One region of the Pseudomonas sp. ASL9 genome, then DNA from elsewhere that is predicted to be linked to it. Evidence: predicted binding sites of a transcription regulator. Region 1 holds the regulator's gene; the other holds the start of a gene.
The links. Region 1 encodes sigma-54, which starts transcription at its own class of promoters, with help from an activator protein. Its sites were predicted from a motif close to ANTGGCATNNANNTTGCTNT; they were not measured.

Region 1 (9,153 bases):
GCAGTTCCGGCTTCCAATAAGGGTTGGGCAAGCAGCGCACATCGAATACCAGGTCAGCGTCCACCGGCATGCCGCGCTTGAAGCCAAACGATTCAACCAGAAACGCAGTGCCGGGCTCTGGCTTGTTCAACAGGCGCAGTTTGAGCATGTCGCGGAGCTGGTAGAGGTTCAGGTGCGTGGTGTTGATTTTCAAGTCGGCCAGATCAATGATCGGGCCGAGCAGGGTGCTTTCATCGCGTATCGCTTCGGCAAGCGAGCGGTCGGCGCTGCTCAGAGGATGGCGGCGACGGGTTTCCGAGAAGCGTTTGAGCAGGGTTTCCTCATCGGCGTCCAGGTACAGCACATCGCACTGGATATGGCGGCTGCGGACCTCTTCGAGCAACTCCGGGAAGCGTGACAGATGGCTCGGCAGATTGCGCGCGTCGATGGATACGGCGACCAGCGGCTGAGCCAGTTCTGTATGAATCAGCGCGCGTTCAGCCAGCTCCGGGAGCAGGCCCGCAGGCAGGTTATCGATGCAATAGAAGCCGTTGTCTTCCAGCACATCAAGAGCGGTGCTCTTGCCGGAGCCGGATCGGCCGCTGACGATTATCATGCGCATCATTAATGGCCGTTCTGCACGTCCAGCACCACCTGATAAAGCGCTTCGCCGCTTTTGGCACTGCGTAGACGGTCGCGCACATCCGCGCGGTCAAGCATGCTGGCGATCTGGCGCAGCAGCTCCAGGTGTTCGTCGGTGGCAGCCTCTGGGACCAGCAGCACAAAAAGCAGGTCCACAGGTATACCGTCGATGGCTTCAAAATCGACGCAGGTATCGAGGTGTAAAAGGGCACTGATGGGCGTCGGACAACCCGTCAGCCTACAGTGCGGAATGGCGATACCATTACCAAAACCGGTCGAGCCGAGTTTTTCACGGGCGAGCAGGCTCGTGAGCACCAAATCCTGATTCAGCTCAGTTTCACTGGCGATCAATTTGGCGATGTGTTCAAAGACATTTTTTTTACTGCTGCTCGGCACGTTCACGAGTGAACGGCCGGCAGTCAGGATATTTTCGAGTCGAATCATGGGTTGGGAGTGTTAGCGAGCTGTCGCACCTTTTAAGATGTTCTGCTGCTTTTCCTTATATTTGAGCAATTGTCGGTCTAGCTTGTCAGTGAGTAGATCGATTGCCGCATACATGTCGTCATGTTCTGCGTTGGCGACCACCTCTCCACCGTGGATGTGCAGCGTGGCTTCGATCTTCTGTTTCAGTTTCTCGACCGCCATCGTTACCTGCACATTGGTAATTTTGTCAAAGTGCCCTTCGAGTTTCTTGAGTTTGAGCTCGATGTATTCGCGCAGGGGCTTGGTCACTTCCAGCTGATGTCCACTGATGTTGACTTGCATACAACTTCTCCTTCGTTGCCAGTGCATAAAGAGGCAGGCTTGAATACCTGCCACTGGAACGCTATGGCATGCGCCCGTTATCACATCAATCGCTTACGTTCGCTTGAAGGTGCTATCCCAAGTGATTCGCGGTATTTAGCGACGGTACGACGGGCTACCTGAATGCCTTGTGCCTCCAGTAAACCAGCGATCTTGCTGTCACTCAACGGCTTTTTCTGATTTTCCGCAGCAACCAGTTTTTTGATGATCGCGCGAATGGCTGTGGAGGAACACTCGCCGCCCTCAGAGGTGCTTACGTGACTGGAAAAGAAATATTTCAGTTCGTAGATACCGCGCGGGGTATGCATGAATTTTTGCGTGGTCACCCGTGAAATCGTCGACTCGTGCATGCCGACCGCTTCGGCGATGTCATGCAGAACCAGTGGTTTCATTGCCTCGTCGCCGTACTCGAGGAAGCCGCGTTGGTGCTCGACGATCTGCGTGGCCACTTTCATAAGCGTTTCATTGCGGCTCTGCAGGCTTTTGATGAACCAGCGTGCCTCCTGCAACTGATTGCGCATGAACGTGTTGTCAGCGCTGGTATCGGCCCTGCGGACGAACCCTGCGTACTGAGGGTTGACCCGTAGACGGGGCACGGACTCTTGATTGAGCTCTACCAGCCAGCGTTCATTGTCTTTACGCACGATCACGTCGGGCACAACGTATTCTGCCTCGCTGGATTCGATCTGCGAGCCTGGACGCGGGTTCAGGCTCTGCACCAGTTCAATGACCTGGCGCAGCTCATCTTCCTTGAGTTTCATGCGCCGCATCAGTTGGCCGTAGTCACGGCTGCCGAGCAGGTCGATGAAGTCACAGACCAGGCGCTGTGCTTCGGCCAGCCAGCGAGTTTTCGCAGGCAGCTGACGCAATTGCAGCGACAGGCATTCGCTCAGGTTGCGGGCGCCGATGCCTGCGGGTTCGAATTGCTGGATCCGGTGCAGAACCGCTTCGATTTCATCCAGCTCGACATCCATTTCCGGATCGAAGGCATCGAGGATTTCCTCAAGCGACTCGTCCAGATAACCCTGATTGTTGATGCAGTCGATCAGCGTGACGGCGATCAACCGATCGGTATCGGACATGGGTGCCAGATTCAATTGCCACAGCAGATGGCTTTGCAGGCTTTCGCCGGCCGATGTGCGGGTGGTGAAGTCCCACTCGTCATCATCGTTGCTGGGCAGACTGCTGGCGCTGGTCTGGTACACGTCATCCCAGGCGGTGTCGACTGGCAGTTCGTTGGGAATACGGTCGTTCCAGTCGCCCTCTTCCAGGTTGTCCACCGTCGGGGCAGCTTCCTGGTAGGTGGGTTCCTGAACGTCAGGATTAGGTTTCTCTATGTTGTCGGCCAACGGATCAGCGTTGTCGAAGTCGTCACCTTCCTCCTGGCGTTCCAGCATAGGGTTGGACTCCAACGCTTCCTGGATTTCCTGTTGCAGGTCCAGGGTCGACAGTTGGAGGAGGCGGATGGCCTGTTGCAGCTGCGGTGTCATCGTCAGCTGCTGGCCCATTCTCAGGACTAGCGATGGTTTCATGGCAGGGGCTTAACACCTTATTCGCCGGCGCACATGCGCCATCCACTACAGGGCGCCGAAGCGCCAACTTAAGCAAATTATATGCCTGAAACCTAAGTGTTTGCCTAGGGTGTGCTGACAATTAATGTTTTTGTCAGCGCTAAACCCTAGTGTCCGCCGCCTATGGAGAGCGAAACAGCGCAGAACTTACAGGCGGAATTCATGGCCGAGGTAAACCTCTTTAACCAGTTGGTTGGCCAGAATGGTTGCTGAATCACCTTCAGCGATCAGTTGCCCATCGTTGACGATATAAGCGGTTTCACAAATATCCAGGGTGTCACGAACGTTGTGATCGGTGATCAGTACGCCGATGCCCTTGGCTTTCAGGTGATAGATGATCTGCTTGATATCGCCAACCGAAATCGGGTCGACACCGGCGAACGGCTCATCAAGCAGGATGAATTTGGGCGAGGTCGCCAACGCGCGAGCGATTTCCACGCGGCGGCGTTCACCACCGGACAGGCTCATGCCCAGGTTGTCTCGGATGTGGCTGATGTGGAACTCTTGCAGCAGGCTTTCCAGCTCCTTGCGGCGTGCCGTGCGGTCGAGCTCCTTGCGGGTCTCGAGGATCGCCATGATGTTGTCGGCAACCGACAGTTTGCGGAAAATCGAAGCTTCCTGCGGCAGATAGCCAATTCCGGCGCGTGCGCGACCGTGCATCGGCTGGTGGCTGACGTCCAGGTCGTCGATCAATACACGGCCTTGATCGGCCTGGACCAGGCCCACAATCATGTAGAAACAGGTGGTCTTGCCGGCACCGTTAGGGCCAAGCAGGCCCACGATCTGTCCGCTCTCGATGGACAGGCTGACATCGCGCACGACCTGACGGCCCTTATAGCTTTTAGCCAGATGCTGGGCTTTCAGCGTAGCCATTAAGGGGCCTTCTGGGGTTCGGGTTTGTTTTTCGGCTGGATGACCATGTCGATCCTTGGGCGTGGCGCAGTCACCTTGGTGCCGTTGGCTCGACCGGCATTGACGACTTGTTTCACCGTGTCATAGACGATTTTCTCGCCTTCGGACGTGTTGCCGTCGTTGATGACCTTGGCCTTGTCGATCAGGATGATTCGATTCAGCGCGGCGAAGTACTGAATGGTCACGCCGTACGCTTGAACAATAGGCTTGTTGATGTCGGGTTTCTGTTCGTAGTAAGCAAGATTGCCAACAGCGGTGACCACGTCGATCTCGCCTGCGGGCGTGCGTGTGATGGTCACGGTGTTGCCGGTGATTTTCATCGAGCCTTGGGTGATGATAACGGTGCCTTTGTAGACGGCAACACCCTGCTTGTCATCGAGCTGCGCATCGTCAGACTGGACATGAATAGGCTGATCGCGATCCGTCGGCAAAGCCCAGGCGCTCAAGCTTCCCAGTGCGGCGCCCAAACCGAGCAAAAAAGGGAGGGTTTTAACGAGCCTCATACTGTCCTCTTACGTTGGACAGCAGGTGCATCCTGCCGTCGTTCAAATACGCTTTCATACCCGTACCAGTGGATACGCCGCCGAAACCGTCGATTCTAACGGCTTGCTCGGTCTGCGCATATTGCTTCTGTGGGAATACAGTCATTCGGCTGCTGGTAATAATGGTCGTCCGGTTCTTTTCGTCAGTACGCGCCACGCGCACCGAGTCGATCAGCTCAACCTGAGTGCCGCCGGGCGAGACTTCCCCCTTCTTGCTCTGGACGTGCCAGGGGAATAGGGCGCCACGATACAGTTGCAGGTCCGGATTGGTCAGCAACGTGATATCAGAGGTCTGAAGGTGCTCGACCTTATCGGCGGTCATGTCGTACTGAAGTTTGCCGTCCGGCAGGAACTGAAGGCTGTGGGCGTTCATCGCGTAAAAATCGATGGTGCCTGCGTCAACAGGGGCTACCCGTTGTTCCAGGAAGGTTTCAGGTTTGATATTCCAGTAGCCTGCCGCCGCCACCAGCAGCGCAAGCACACCCAGAATCAAAAAACGGCGAATTTTTTTGCTCAGCATAAATGACTTCTATAAGTAGGCGGCGTGGGCCGCTTCAAGGCTGCCTTGAGCGCTCATGATCAACTCGCAAAATTCGCGAGCTGCTCCTTCGCCACCGCGAGCCTGAGTAATGCCGTGGGCATGTTGCCGGACAAAACTGGCCGCATTAGCGACCGCCATGCCAAGTCCGACGCGCCGGATGACGGGCAAGTCTGGCAGATCGTCACCCAGATAGGCGACTTGTTCATAGCTTAAGTGGAGTTGAGCGAGTAATTCGTCGAGAACGACCAATTTGTCTTCGCGGCCCTGATACAGGTGCTGAATGCCCAGGTTGTGCGCGCGGCGCTCTACCACGGGGGTTCTGCGCCCGCTGATGATGGCGGTGTGCACGCCTGATGCGATCAGCATCTTGATGCCTTGCCCGTCGAGCGTATTAAATGTTTTGAACTCGCTGCCGTCTTCGAGAAAGTACAGGCGCCCGTCAGTCAGCACGCCATCGACGTCGAAGATGGCCAGTTTGATGTTCTTGCCGCGTTGCAGCAGATCCTTCGGCATCGCATTGTTCATTACATAACTCCCGCACGCAGCAGATCTTGCAGGTTAAAGGCGCCGATAGGGTGGTCGTTTTCGTCGACCACGATCAACGCACCAATTTTGTGATCCTCCATGATCTTCAATGCCTCGGCCGCGAGCATTTCAGGGCGGGCGGTCTTGCCGTGGAGTGTCATTACTTCGTCGATGGTCGCCTGGCGGATATCAATGTCGCGGTCCAGGGTCCGACGTAAATCGCCGTCGGTAAAGATCCCGGCCAAGCGGCCATCGGCCTCCAGAACGGCGGTCATGCCCAAGCCTTTGTGGGTCATTTCCATTAGCGAGTCGCGCAGTAGCGTGCCGCGCTGAACCTTGGGCAACTCTTCACCGGTGTGCATGACGTGTTCGACTTTAAGCAGCAAGCGTCGGCCGAGGGCGCCGCCCGGATGGGAGAAGGCAAAGTCTTCTGCTGTAAATCCACGCGCTTCGAGCAAGGCGACGGCCAGCGCGTCACCCATCACCAGGGCTGCGGTGGTCGAGGATGTCGGGGCCAGGTTCAGCGGACAAGCCTCTTGCTTGACATGGACATTGAGATTGATCTCTGCGGCCTTGGCCAGCGGGGAGTCAGGGTTGCCAGTCAGGCTGATCATCTTGATGCCCAAGCGCTTGATCAATGGCAGCAAGGTGACGATTTCGGCAGTCGAGCCCGAGTTGGAGATGGCCAGAATGATGTCGTCGCGGGTGATCATGCCCATATCACCATGGCTCGCTTCAGCCGGGTGGACAAAGAAGGCGGTGGTGCCAGTGCTTGCCAACGTTGCGGCAATCTTGTTGCCGATGTGCCCGGACTTGCCCATGCCGACCACTACAATCCGGCCTGTGCTGGCCAGAATCATCTCGCAAGCGCGTACAAAATCCGCGTCGATATGGGCAAGCAAGCCTTCTACGGCTTCTATTTCGAGGCGAATGGTGCGTTGTGCTGTTTGAATCAGGTCGCTGGATGGGCTCATGTCAGAAATGGGTCAGCCTGATGAAAAGGCGGCGATTATAGCGGTAATGACCAATTCCCTCACGCTTGATCGTCCGACTGTGTCTTGTGCCTAAAGTCGGTCTGGCACCCGCGGACAGATTGTGGGCCTTGTAGGACGTTTCCCAATTGCTCGAACTATCTGTCTCACGCCTTAACGAAAGAGGTTTATCCCGTGGGACGCGCGTGCTGGCAGTGGTATAGTTCGCCGCCAGTTTGGCCCCCCCGGGCAGTTACAGTGCGTGTCTTGCAGCATAGACGTGGCGTCTGAGTGTGGGGTTATATCGCAAGGAGTCTAGATGAGCGCCGATAACGCTTACGCGGTCGAGCTGAAGGGTGTCACCTTCAAGCGCGGTACGCGCAGCATCTTCAATAATGTTGATATTCGTATTCCGCGGGGCAAGGTCACCGGCATCATGGGGCCTTCCGGCAGCGGCAAGACTACATTGCTGCGTTTGATGGGTGCGCAACTGCGTCCCAGCAAAGGCGAAGTATGGGTCAACGGTCAGAACCTACCGACATTGTCGCGCAGTGACCTGTTCGATGCGCGCAAGCAAATGGGCGTGCTGTTTCAGAGCGGCGCTTTGTTCACGGATCTGGATGTATTCGAGAACGTGGCCTTTCCGCTTCGTGTGCACACCCAGTTACCGGATGAAATGATACGCGACATCGTTCTGCTCAAGTTGCAGGCGGTCGGGCTGCGTGGTGCCGTCGATTTGATGCCCGATGAGTTGTCTGGCGGCATGAAGCGCCGTGTGGCACTGGCTCGGGCAATTGCCCTCGATCCACAAATTCTTATGTATGACGAGCCTTTCGTTGGTCAGGACCCGATTGCCATGGGGGTACTGGTGCGCTTGATTCGGTTGCTCAACGATGCGCTGGGGATCACCAGTATTGTGGTTTCCCATGACTTGGCTGAAACAGCGAGTATCGCTGATTACCTGTATGTAGTGGGTGATGGTGAGGTATTGGGGCAGGGGACCCCCGAGGAGCTAATGAAATCGGACAACCCTCGCATTCACCAATTCATGACCGGCGAGCCTGATGGCCCCGTGCCATTTCACTATCCCGCACCGGATTATCGCGACGAACTATTGGGGAAGCGATGATGCGCAGAAAGTCACTACTGGAACGTATTCGTCTGTTCGGGCGCGGTGCGATAGACACCGTTGCACTGTTCGGGCGCTCAGGTCTGTTTCTGGTTCATGCCTTGTTCGGTCGCGGCGGTATTGGCGGCAGTTTTCAGTTGTTGGTTCGGCAATTGCACTCAATTGGCGTCATGTCCCTGCTGATTATTGTGGTCTCGGGGGGCTTCATCGGCATGGTGTTGGCGCTTCAAGGCTTCAACATCCTGACTAAGTATGGTTCGGAGCAGGCAGTCGGGCAGATGGTTGCGTTGACCCTGTTGCGTGAATTAGGGCCTGTGGTTGCTGCTCTGTTGTTCGCCGGGCGCGCAGGATCTGCGTTGACCGCTGAAATCGGCAACATGAAATCCACTGAGCAATTGTCCAGCCTGGAAATGATTGGCGTCGACCCGCTCAAGTACATTATCGCGCCGCGTTTGTGGGCCGGATTCATTTCGCTGCCGGTGCTGACGGTGATCTTCAGTGTGGTGGGGATTTGGGGCGGTTCTTGGGTCGCGATCGACTGGCTGGGCGTTTACGAAGGATCGTTCTGGGCAAACATGCAAAACAGCGTGTCCTTTAACGACGATGTGCTCAATGGTGTTATTAAAAGCGTAATCTTTGCTTTTGTGGTTACCTGGATCGCTGTTTTCCAGGGTTACGATTGTGAGCCCACTTCGGAAGGGATCAGTCGTGCCACCACTAAAACAGTGGTGTATGCCTCGTTGGCCGTATTAGGCCTGGACTTTATTCTGACTGCCTTGATGTTTGGAGATTTTTGATGCAAAACCGCACCCTGGAAACCGGTGTCGGCCTGTTCCTGCTGGCCGGGATCTTGGCTTTGCTGTTGCTGGCCTTGCGGGTCAGTGGTTTGAGCGTAAGCGCGGCCAACGACAGCTATAAACTTTATGCCTACTTCGACAATATTGCCGGTTTGACTGTCAGAGCCAAGGTGACCATGGCGGGTGTGGCCATCGGCAAGGTCACGGCAATCGATCTGGATCACGATAACTTTACCGGTCGGGTGACAATGGAAATTCAGAAACGGGTGGACAATCTGCCATCGGACTCCACTGCTTCCATCCTTACCGCCGGTTTGCTGGGCGAAAAATACATCGGCATCAGCGTGGGCGGGGAACAAGCCGTGCTCAAGGATGGCGGTACGATTCACGATACCCAGTCCTCGCTGGTGCTGGAGGATTTGATCGGCAAATTCCTGCTCAATACTGTAAGTAAAGACGCCAAATGAGGAGCTTATCCATGATCTCTATCTTGCGCCGTGGTCTGTTGATATTACTGGCTGCGCTTCCGTTGGTGGTCAACGCGGCGGGCCCGTCCGCCCATGATCTGGTGGATCGCACGACCAAAGAGCTGCTGAGTGATCTTGCGGCCAATAAAGAGCAATACAAAACCAACCCGAGCGCTTTTTACGACGCGTTGAACCGCATCGTTGGCCCGGTAGTGGATGCCGAGGGCATCTCGAAAAGCATCATGACGGTGAAGTACTCACGCAAAGCGACGC
Region 2 (9,153 bases), 2.9 Mb from region 1:
TTCAGGCGATAGTCTAAAGCAGGTCGGCTTAGACCAAGTAGGCGTGCGGCCCCGGAGACGTTCTGCTTAGCCTGCCGCATAGCCTCTTGTATCAGGCTTTCCTCAATCTGATCGAGGCTCAGGCCGCTAGCCAACAACTGGCTGATCCAGCTGCCCTCGCTATTTCCCGGTTGGATCAGCACGCCCTCCGATGAGACCCTTTCGCTGGCGATCTGTGACTCGTCAGGCGGCCGTGGGAACAGCGCCAGTACGCTGATGCTTTCATTGGGTTCGGTGAGGATGATGCCGCGCTCGATGACGTTCTCCAGTTCGCGAATATTGCCCGGCCAGTCGTAATGCAGGCAAGCCTCCAAGGCCTTGTCGGATAGGCCTAAGGTCTTTTTTGCATACTCCTGGTGAAAACGCCGGAGGAAGTGCTCGGCCAATAGTGGGATGTCCTCGCGGCGTTCACGCAGAGCCGGAATCGATACCGGAAAAACATTGAGCCGGTAGTACAAGTCGGCGCGGAAACGTCCGGCCTTGACCGCCTCTGCCAGGTCTTCGTGGGTAGCGGCGATTACCCGCACATCAATTTGGCGTGTGTGATTGTCGCCAACCCGTTCCAACTCGCCCTCTTGCAGTACGCGTAGGAGACTGGCCTGTGCGCGGGGGCTTAGCTCAATCACTTCGTCGAGGAAAATGGTGCCCTTGTTAGCCCGCTCAAAGCGGCCCATTCGAGATTGGTTGGCCCCGGTGAAGGCACCTTTTTCCACACCGAAAAGCTCTGATTCGATCAGGTCCGGGGGAATCGCTGCGCAGTTCACCGCGATGAAGGGCTCGGTGGCGCGCTTGCTGCGTAAATGAACACTGCGTGCGATGACTTCCTTACCAACTCCAGTCTCTCCAAGTAGCAGCACCGAGACTTTGCCTTGGGCGGCTTTTTCCATCATGGTGCGCACGCTCTGGTAAGCCGGGGTCTGACCAATGCCGTAGTACTGGCCCTCCTGCTTGTCAAGATTGGTTCGCAGAGACATCAATTGAGATTGCAGTTCGTAGAGTTCCTCGATGATCGGGTCGCTCTTGAAGTACTGCTTGAAGCTCTCCGCGTCTTCCCACTCTTCGGCAGGCTTGCCAATGACGCGGCATTTGTCACCACCGCAGCTGCGGCAACTGACCTCCTTGAAGATGATTTCGCGACCCATGAATGCCGAGGAATAAGCGCATGCGTAACCGACCAGAGTCCAGCACGCTGGGTCCTGCATCTCTTCTAGCCCGGTCTGAGAGATTTCCACCTCAAAGGAGTCAATCCACTCCACCTCGACGTAAAAGCGTCCGCTTTCCTTGTCGATAACGACTTCAATGGGGCGCACTTTGACCAGCCCTTTGAGTGAGTGCAACTGGGGGCCAGCGAGAAATATATTGTATTCGCTGGCGTTGGGGCGAAGCTTGCGGGCCAGTTCAGCGTCCTTCAGTCCGGATTGATAGCCCAAACGTAGAAAAAAGCCCTTCGCCCTTTCAATGCCCAGGGTGTTGACCATCTCCCGGCGGAAGTTAGCCATCGCGGACACCTGTAAGAGCAGCATACGTTGCTCACCCAGCCAAATTTTGCCTTCTGTACTCTGGAAATGGATGAGTCCCGAAAGGTCCTTGATATCTGCATATTGAACTTCGGGTTTATGGTGAATCGGCATGCGGATGTCCCATATTTATTGTTAGGAAGCTGAAGCACCTGACGTGTCTGGGCAGCCGGCGATTCAGCGGGGACGCCCATTGGTTTTTTCGACCGGAATAGGCACAACGTCATTCACCATTTCTGCTTTTTGGCAGATGAAAGTCAAATCAAATGCTAACCCAGCAGGAAGAAGGCACTGAGTCGTGTTCTGTCTTCAGCATTTGATTAAGTGCTTCGAAGCGATTCATCAAATGCTGAAAAAAGCGCGTAGACGCCCGAAGAGGCGCTTGTCCATTCTCATCTTTTAGCACTCCGAAAAATACTTTTAAGTGCTTATAAAACAGTGTGTTGCATGATTATTCACGCAAGTGGCACAGGCTTTGCTCTGGATCTCATGCCAGCAACTAGCCAGGACTCTGCCGCGATGAATGCCTCTGTTATCCCCTTCGATCAGATGACCCGCTTTATCCGGATTCGCAGCGAGCCTGATGCTCGGTTCGTCGAATTCGACTTCGCCATCGGTCATCCGGAACTGTTCGTTGAACTGGTACTGCCGCACGAGGCCTTCAAAACATTCTGCCAGCACAACCGTGTAGTGCAGATGGATGCAGCGATGTGCCGGGCAGTGGATGAAGACATGGCCAAGTGGCGCTTTGGTGATATCGGACGACGCGTAGCGAGCGACCGACGTTAAACACAAGCGATAGCCGGACACACAACAACAAGACGGTACGGTTGATATGAACATAGAAATCAAAACGACTACGACGGAGCCTCTCCGCCATACCTATGCCCACTTGCAACGCCGCTTTGGTGATAAGCCAGCGAGCCGTTATCAGGAAGCTAGCTACGACATAGAGGCGACCACAAACTTCCACTACCGACCTCTGTGGGACCCTCAGCGCCAACTCAACGATCCTAGCCGCACGGCGATTCGCATGGTCGATTGGCACGCGGTCACCGATCCGCGCCAGTACTACTACGGTGTCTATGTGCAGACCCGCGCGCGGATGCAAGAAGCCACCGAACATGCCTATGGCTTCTGTGAGAAACGCGGCCTTCTGAGTCGCCTACCCGAGGCACTGAAGAACAAGATCCTGCGCTACTTAGTGCCACTGCGGCATGCCGAGATGGGCGCCAACATGAACAACAGCGGTATTGCTGGCGACTGTATCGCAGCCACCATGACCCAGATGCATATCTATCAGGCCATGGATCGCCTGGGGATTGGCCAGTACCTATCGCGTATTGGCCTGCTGGTCGGTGAGGGCAGCGGTGGTGTGCTGGATCAAGCCAAGGGTTATTGGATGGATGACCCTATCTGGCAAGGCCTCCGCCGCTACGTCGAAGACAGTCTGGTGATTAAGGATTGGTTTGAGCTGACCCTGGCGCAGAACCTGCTGTTAGATGGTATGAGCTATCCGCTGATGTACCAGCGATTCGACCAGCAATTGGGCGAAGAAGGTGCGGGGGACGTGTCGATGCTGACCGAATTCATGCGCGACTGGTACGCCGAAAGCATCCGCTGGGTCGACGCCATGCTCAAGGTGGTGCTGGCCGAAAGTGCAGGCAACCGGGAACTGATCCAGGCCTGGGTAGATGTGTGGGAACCACGTGCCTATGCCGCCCTGCAACCATGGGCCGAAGAGGCTACCGGCCAGGCCGCCCTCGATGAGGTCCGCGCCGCGTTAGCCGTGCGCCTGCAAAAACTCGGTCTGCGCAGCCAAGGAGTGCCGGCATGAAACAGCTCGCCTTCATCGTATTTCAGGACAACGATAATGCCCGCTACCTGGTCGACGCCATTACCGAGGACAACCCTCACGCCGAGGTTCAGCACATGCCGGCGATGATCCGCGTCCAGGCCGAGAAGCGCCTGGAGATTCGCCGCGCGACGGTGGAAGCAAAAATCGGTCGCGAATGGGATGTCCAGGAAATGCTGACCGACGTGATCAGCATTGGCGGCAACGTGGCAGAGGACGACGACAGCTTCGTCCTCGAGTGGAAGAACTAGGAGGCAGACCATGACTACGCAGAAGAAAAAACTCAGCCTGAAAGATAAGTACCAGTACCTGACCCGTGACATGGCCTGGGAGCCGAGCTATCAGAAGAAGGCTGACATTTTTCCCGACGAAGATTTCGAAGGCATCAAGATCATCGACTGGGACAAGTGGGAAGATCCGTTTCGCCTGACCATGGATGCATACTGGAAATACCAGGCGGAGAAGGAAAAGAAGCTCTATGCGATCTTCGACGCCTTCGCTCAGAACAACGGCCACCAGAACATCTCCGATGCGCGTTACGTAAATGCCCTGAAGCTTTTCCTCGCCGGCGTTTCGCCACTGGAATACGGTGCCTTCCAGGGTTACTCACGAGCCGGTCGGCAGTTCAGCGGTGCAGGTGCGCGAGTCGCCTGTCAGATGCAGGCGATCGACGAGCTGCGCCACGTGCAGACGCAGATTCACGCGATGAGCCACTACAACAAGCACTTCAACGGCCTGCATGACTTCGGTCACATGCATGACCGGCTGTGGTTCCTCTCGGTGCCCAAGTCGTTCTTTGACGACGCGCGCTCGGCCGGTCCGTTTGAATTCCTTACTGCCATTTCGTTCTCTTTCGAGTACGTGCTGACCAACCTGCTATTTATACCGTTCATGTCCGGTGCCGCCTACAACGGCGATATGGCCACGGTCACCTTCGGTTTTTCCGCGCAGTCGGACGAAGCGCGGCACATGACCCTGGGCCTGGAAGTGATCAAGTTCATGCTTGAACAGCACGAAGACAATGTGCCGATCATCCAGCGCTGGATCGATAAGTGGTTTTGGCGCGGTTACCGCCTGCTCAGTCTGGTCGGCATGATGATGGACTATATGTTGCCGAACAAAGTGATGTCTTGGGCCGAAGCCTGGGAAGTCTATTACGAGCAGAACGGCGGCGCATTGTTCAAGGATCTTGAGCGCTACGGTATCCGTCCGCCTAAGTACCAGGAACAGGCAAATATCGGCAAGGAACACATCACCCACCAGATCTGGTCGACCTTCTACCAGTACAGCCAGGCCACCAACTTCCACACCTGGATTCCCAGCGAGGAAGAGCAGCAATGGCTCGCGGAAAAATACCCGGATACTTTCGATAAATACTACCGTCCGCGTTTTGATCACTGGCAGCAACAGCATGCCAAGGGCGAGCGTTTCTATAACCATACCCTGCCGCTGTTGTGCCAGGTATGCCAGGTGCCGCCGCTGTTCACCGAGCCGGACGACCCAACCATGCTCAGCCACCGGCAGATCGTGCATGAAGGCGAGCGCTATCACTTCTGCTCGGATGGCTGCCTCGACATCTTCCAGTTCGAACCGGAGAAGTACGTCCAGGCCTGGCTGCCGGTGCACCAGATTTACCAGGGCAACTGCGAGGGCAGCGACGTAAAAACCGTGGTTGAGAAGTACTACCACCTGAAAACCGGTGTGGACAATCTCGAGTACGTCGGCTCGCCCGAGTATCTGCGCTGGCTGGCCTGGAAGAAACTTGGCACCCCGCAAGCACCCGCCGGAGCGGACAGCAAGCTCGACGCTGCCTAATGCATTGCCCCGGTTAGGGGTGGCGCTGCCGCCCCTGACTCCCCTATTCCAAGAACAAGAGGGTCAACTCATGACTGTTAACGCCATCAGCGAATACAGCTCCACGCCGCGCGACCTGCAAGCCAATTTCAATGGGATGCAGCTGCTCTACGTCTATTGGGAAAAGCACCTGATTTTCTGTTCGCCCTTTGCCTTTCTCGTTGCCCCGACAATGACCTTTTCCGAGTTCATCGACCAGGTGCTCAAGGACGCGATCAAAGCCCATCCGGACAGCGCCAGAGTCGATTTTTCAGCGGCCGTCTGGACCCTCAATGGCGAGCGTCTAACCCCAGACCATGCCGCGAGCCTGGAGGCCAACGGCGTTGATCACAAGAGTCTGCTGCGCCTGAGCACACCAGGCCTGTCCGGTATCCAGGGTTCTTGCTGCTGAGAGGTGTGCTATGAGTTACAACGTCACTATTGAACCGACCGGTGAAGTCATCGAAGTGGAGGAGGGCCAGACCATTCTTCAGGCGGCCCTGCGTCAAGGTGTCTGGCTGCCGTTCGCCTGCGGGCATGGGACCTGCGCCACCTGCAAAGTGCAAGTGGTCGAGGGAGAGGTGGATATCGGCGCGGCCTCTCCATTCGCACTGATGGACATTGAACGTGACGAACGCAAGGTTTTAGCCTGCTGCGCCATACCACTCTCCGACCTAGTGATTGAGGCCGACGTCGATGCGGATCCGGACTTCCTCGGCCATCCGGTAGCGGATTACCACGGGGTGATCAGTGCCATCGTCGATCTCTCTCCAACCATCAAGGGCGTGCACATCCGACTAGATCGGCCTCTGCCGTTCCAGGCCGGGCAATACGTCAACCTGGTCCTGCCGGGTATAGACGGTACTCGCGCTTTCTCCCTGGCCAACCCGCCGAGCAAGGCCGACGAGATAGAGCTTCATGTGCGCCTGGTCGAGGGCGGGGTAGCCACCGGCTTTATCCACAATCAGCTGAAAGTCGGCGATCCGGTGGAGCTGTCCGGGCCCTATGGTCAGTTCTTTGTCCGCGACTCCCAAGCAGGCGCCTTGATTTTTATCTCCGGTGGTTCTGGTCTGTCTAGTCCGCAGTCGATGATCCTCGATCTGCTCGAGCGAGGCGACGGTCGCCGGATAACCCTGTTCCAGGGTGCACGCAACCGTGCCGAGCTTTACAACCGCGAGCTGTTCGAGGGGTTGGCGGTGCAGTACGAACACTTCAGCTACGTGCCGGCGCTCAACCAAGCCAATGACGATCCTGAATGGCAAGGCTTCAAGGGCTTCGTACACGACGCTGTCAAAGCGCATTTCGACGGTCGTTTCAGTGGGCAGAAGGCCTACCTGTGCGGTCCTCCACCAATGATCGACGCCGCCATTACGACCTTGATGCAGGGCCGGTTGTTCGAGCGCGACATTTTCATGGAGCGGTTTTTCACCGCTGCTGACGGTACCAGCGAGAGCACCCGTTCTGCCCTGTTCAAACGCATCTGAGGTGCGCCATGAACAGTATTGGTTATGAAGTTCTCGAAATCGTCAGCGGTCAGTCGTTCCGTTGCATGCCAGGCCAGTCGGTGCTGAGCGCGATGGAGCAACAGGGCAAGCGTTGCGTGCCCGTGGGCTGTCGGGGAGGTGGTTGCGGCCTGTGCAAAGTGCGCATTCTGAGCGGCACCTACCAGTGCCGCAAGATGAGCTGTAGACATGTTTCGCCGGAAGCGACCATGCAAGGTCTGGCCTTGGCTTGCCAACTGTTTCCCCAGACCGACCTGAGCATCGAATGCCTACGCCGCCAAGGCCCAGGCGATTACAACAACAAAAACCAGCAAGAGGTGTTGTCATGAAAAAAGGCGTTATGCGTCCTGGCCACGTCCAGCTTCGCGTACTCAATCTGGAGAGCGCTCTGATCCATTACCGCGACCTACTCGGCTTGATCGAGATGGACCGCGACGATCAGGGACGCATCTATCTGAAGGCCTGGACTGAGGTCGACAAGTTTTCCGTGGTGCTGCGTGAGGCTGACGAGCCTGGCATGGATTTCATGGGCTTTAAGGTGCTCAATGAAGCAACCCTAACCAGGCTCAGCGAAGACCTGTTGAATTACGGGTGCATGATCGAAAGTATTGCCGCTGGAGAACTGAAGGGATGCGGTCGGCGCATTCGTTTTCAGGCACCATCGGGGCATTTTTTCGAGCTCTATGCCGATAAGGAATACACCGGCAAGTGGGGTGTCGAGGAGATCAACCCGGAAGCGTGGCCACGCAACCTTGAAGGTATGCGCGCGGTACGTTTCGATCACTGCCTGATGTATGGCGATGAACTGCAGGCGACCCATGATCTGTTCACCGAGGTACTCGGGTTCTACCTGTCCGAGCAAGTGGTTGACGACGAGGGTACGCGCATCGCGCAGTTTCTCAGCCTCTCAACCAAGGCTCATGACGTGGCCTTTATTCAGCATGGAGAGAAGGGCAAGTTCCATCACGTCTCATTCTATCTGGAAACCTGGGAAGACGTATTACGCGCCGCCGACCTTATTTCCATGACCGACACGTCGATCGACATCGGACCGACCCGTCACGGTCTGACCCATGGCAAAACCATCTACTTTTTTGACCCTTCGGGCAATCGCAACGAGGTGTTCTGTGGTGGCGATTACAACTATCAGGACCACAGGCCAGTGACCTGGTTGGCCAAGGATCTGGGTAAGGCCATTTTCTATCACGACCGTGTGCTTAACGAAAGTTTCCTGACCGTGCTCACTTGAAAGTCCGGCTCGCCTTTTTTTCAGAGATTGCGCAAATGAAAGAGATCAAGCACTTCATTAACGGTGCCTTTGTCGGTTCGGCCAGCGGCCGCACCTTTGAAGACATCAACCCGGCCAACGGCAGGGTGATCGGCAATGTGCACGAGGCCGGTCGCGCCGAGGTCGATGCCGCGGTGCAGGCTGCCCGTGCTGCATTGCATGGGCCGTGGGGCAAGATGAGCGTGAACGAGCGGGCGGATATCCTGCACCGAGTGGCCGACGGCATTATCGCGCGCTTCGACGAGTTTCTCGATGCCGAATGCCTGGACACTGGCAAACCCAGGTCGCTGGCAAGCCATATCGACATCCCGCGCGGCGCGGCTAACTTCAAGGTGTTCGCCGACCTGCTGAAGAACGTGCCCAGCGAAGCCTACGAGATGGCCACGCCAGACGGCAACGGCGCGATCAACTACTCGGTGCGCCGACCCAAGGGGGTGATCGGAGTGATCAGTCCGTGGAATCTACCGTTGCTATTGATGACCTGGAAGGTCGGCCCTGCCCTGGCTTGCGGCAACACCGTTGTGGTTAAGCCTTCCGAGGAAACCCCGCTGACCACCACCCTGCTCGGCGAGGTGATGCAGACAGCCGGCGTGCCGGCCGGTGTGTACAACGTGGTTCATGGTTTCGGTGGCGACTCCGCCGGGGCCTTTCTCACCGAGCACACGGATGTCGACGCCTTCACCTTCACCGGCGAAACCGGTACTGGCGAGCTGATCATGCGCGCCGCCGCCAAGGGCGTGCGTCAGGTTTCCCTGGAGCTAGGCGGCAAAAACGCCGGAATCGTCTTTGCCGACTGTGACATGGATAAGGCCATAGAAGGCACCTTGCGGTCGGCGTTCGCCAATTGTGGCCAAGTATGTCTGGGCACTGAGCGATTGTATGTCGAACGCTCGATTTTCGAGGAATTCGTCGCCCGCCTGAAAGCGGGTGCCGAGAGCTTGGTGATCGGTCCACCGGACGATCCGGCGAGCAACTTCGGCCCCTTGGTTAGTCTTAAGCACCGCGAGAAGGTGCTGTCCTACTACCAGAAAGCAATTGACGACGGTGCCACCGTGGTCACCGGCGGCGGGGTACCGCAGATGCCGAGCGAGCTGTCTGGCGGGGCTTGGGTGCAGCCAA

Region 2: the regulator sigma-54 is predicted to act here: its motif matches at 1,811-1,830, upstream of AC1ME2_RS03270 (sigma 54-interacting transcriptional regulator).

What each region holds. Positions count from the first base shown of each region.
Region 1 is NZ_CM155277.1:3,870,974-3,880,126, forward strand. Features, by position in the region: gene rapZ (RNase adapter RapZ) at 1-601, opposite strand, end outside; gene ptsN (PTS IIA-like nitrogen regulatory protein PtsN) at 604-1,065, opposite strand; gene hpf (ribosome hibernation-promoting factor, HPF/YfiA family) at 1,078-1,386, opposite strand; gene AC1ME2_RS17935 (RNA polymerase factor sigma-54) at 1,467-2,957, opposite strand; gene lptB (LPS export ABC transporter ATP-binding protein) at 3,144-3,869, opposite strand; gene lptA (lipopolysaccharide transport periplasmic protein LptA) at 3,869-4,411, opposite strand; gene lptC (LPS export ABC transporter periplasmic protein LptC) at 4,398-4,970, opposite strand; gene AC1ME2_RS17955 (KdsC family phosphatase) at 4,980-5,504, opposite strand; gene AC1ME2_RS17960 (KpsF/GutQ family sugar-phosphate isomerase) at 5,516-6,490, opposite strand; gene AC1ME2_RS17965 (ATP-binding cassette domain-containing protein) at 6,807-7,616, shown strand; gene mlaE (lipid asymmetry maintenance ABC transporter permease subunit MlaE) at 7,616-8,413, shown strand; gene mlaD (outer membrane lipid asymmetry maintenance protein MlaD) at 8,413-8,880, shown strand; gene AC1ME2_RS17980 (MlaC/ttg2D family ABC transporter substrate-binding protein) at 8,892-9,153, shown strand, end outside.
Region 2 is NZ_CM155277.1:708,488-717,640, reverse strand. Features, by position in the region: gene AC1ME2_RS03270 (sigma 54-interacting transcriptional regulator) at 1-1,670, opposite strand, end outside; gene AC1ME2_RS03265 (phenol hydroxylase subunit) at 2,076-2,345, shown strand; gene AC1ME2_RS03260 (aromatic/alkene monooxygenase hydroxylase subunit beta) at 2,392-3,393, shown strand; gene AC1ME2_RS03255 (MmoB/DmpM family protein) at 3,390-3,662, shown strand; gene AC1ME2_RS03250 (aromatic/alkene/methane monooxygenase hydroxylase/oxygenase subunit alpha) at 3,673-5,226, shown strand; gene AC1ME2_RS03245 (phenol hydroxylase subunit P4) at 5,297-5,656, shown strand; gene dmpP (phenol 2-monooxygenase reductase component DmpP) at 5,667-6,728, shown strand; gene AC1ME2_RS03235 (2Fe-2S iron-sulfur cluster binding domain-containing protein) at 6,737-7,075, shown strand; gene AC1ME2_RS03230 (catechol 2,3-dioxygenase) at 7,072-7,995, shown strand; gene AC1ME2_RS03225 (2-hydroxymuconic semialdehyde dehydrogenase) at 8,031-9,153, shown strand, end outside.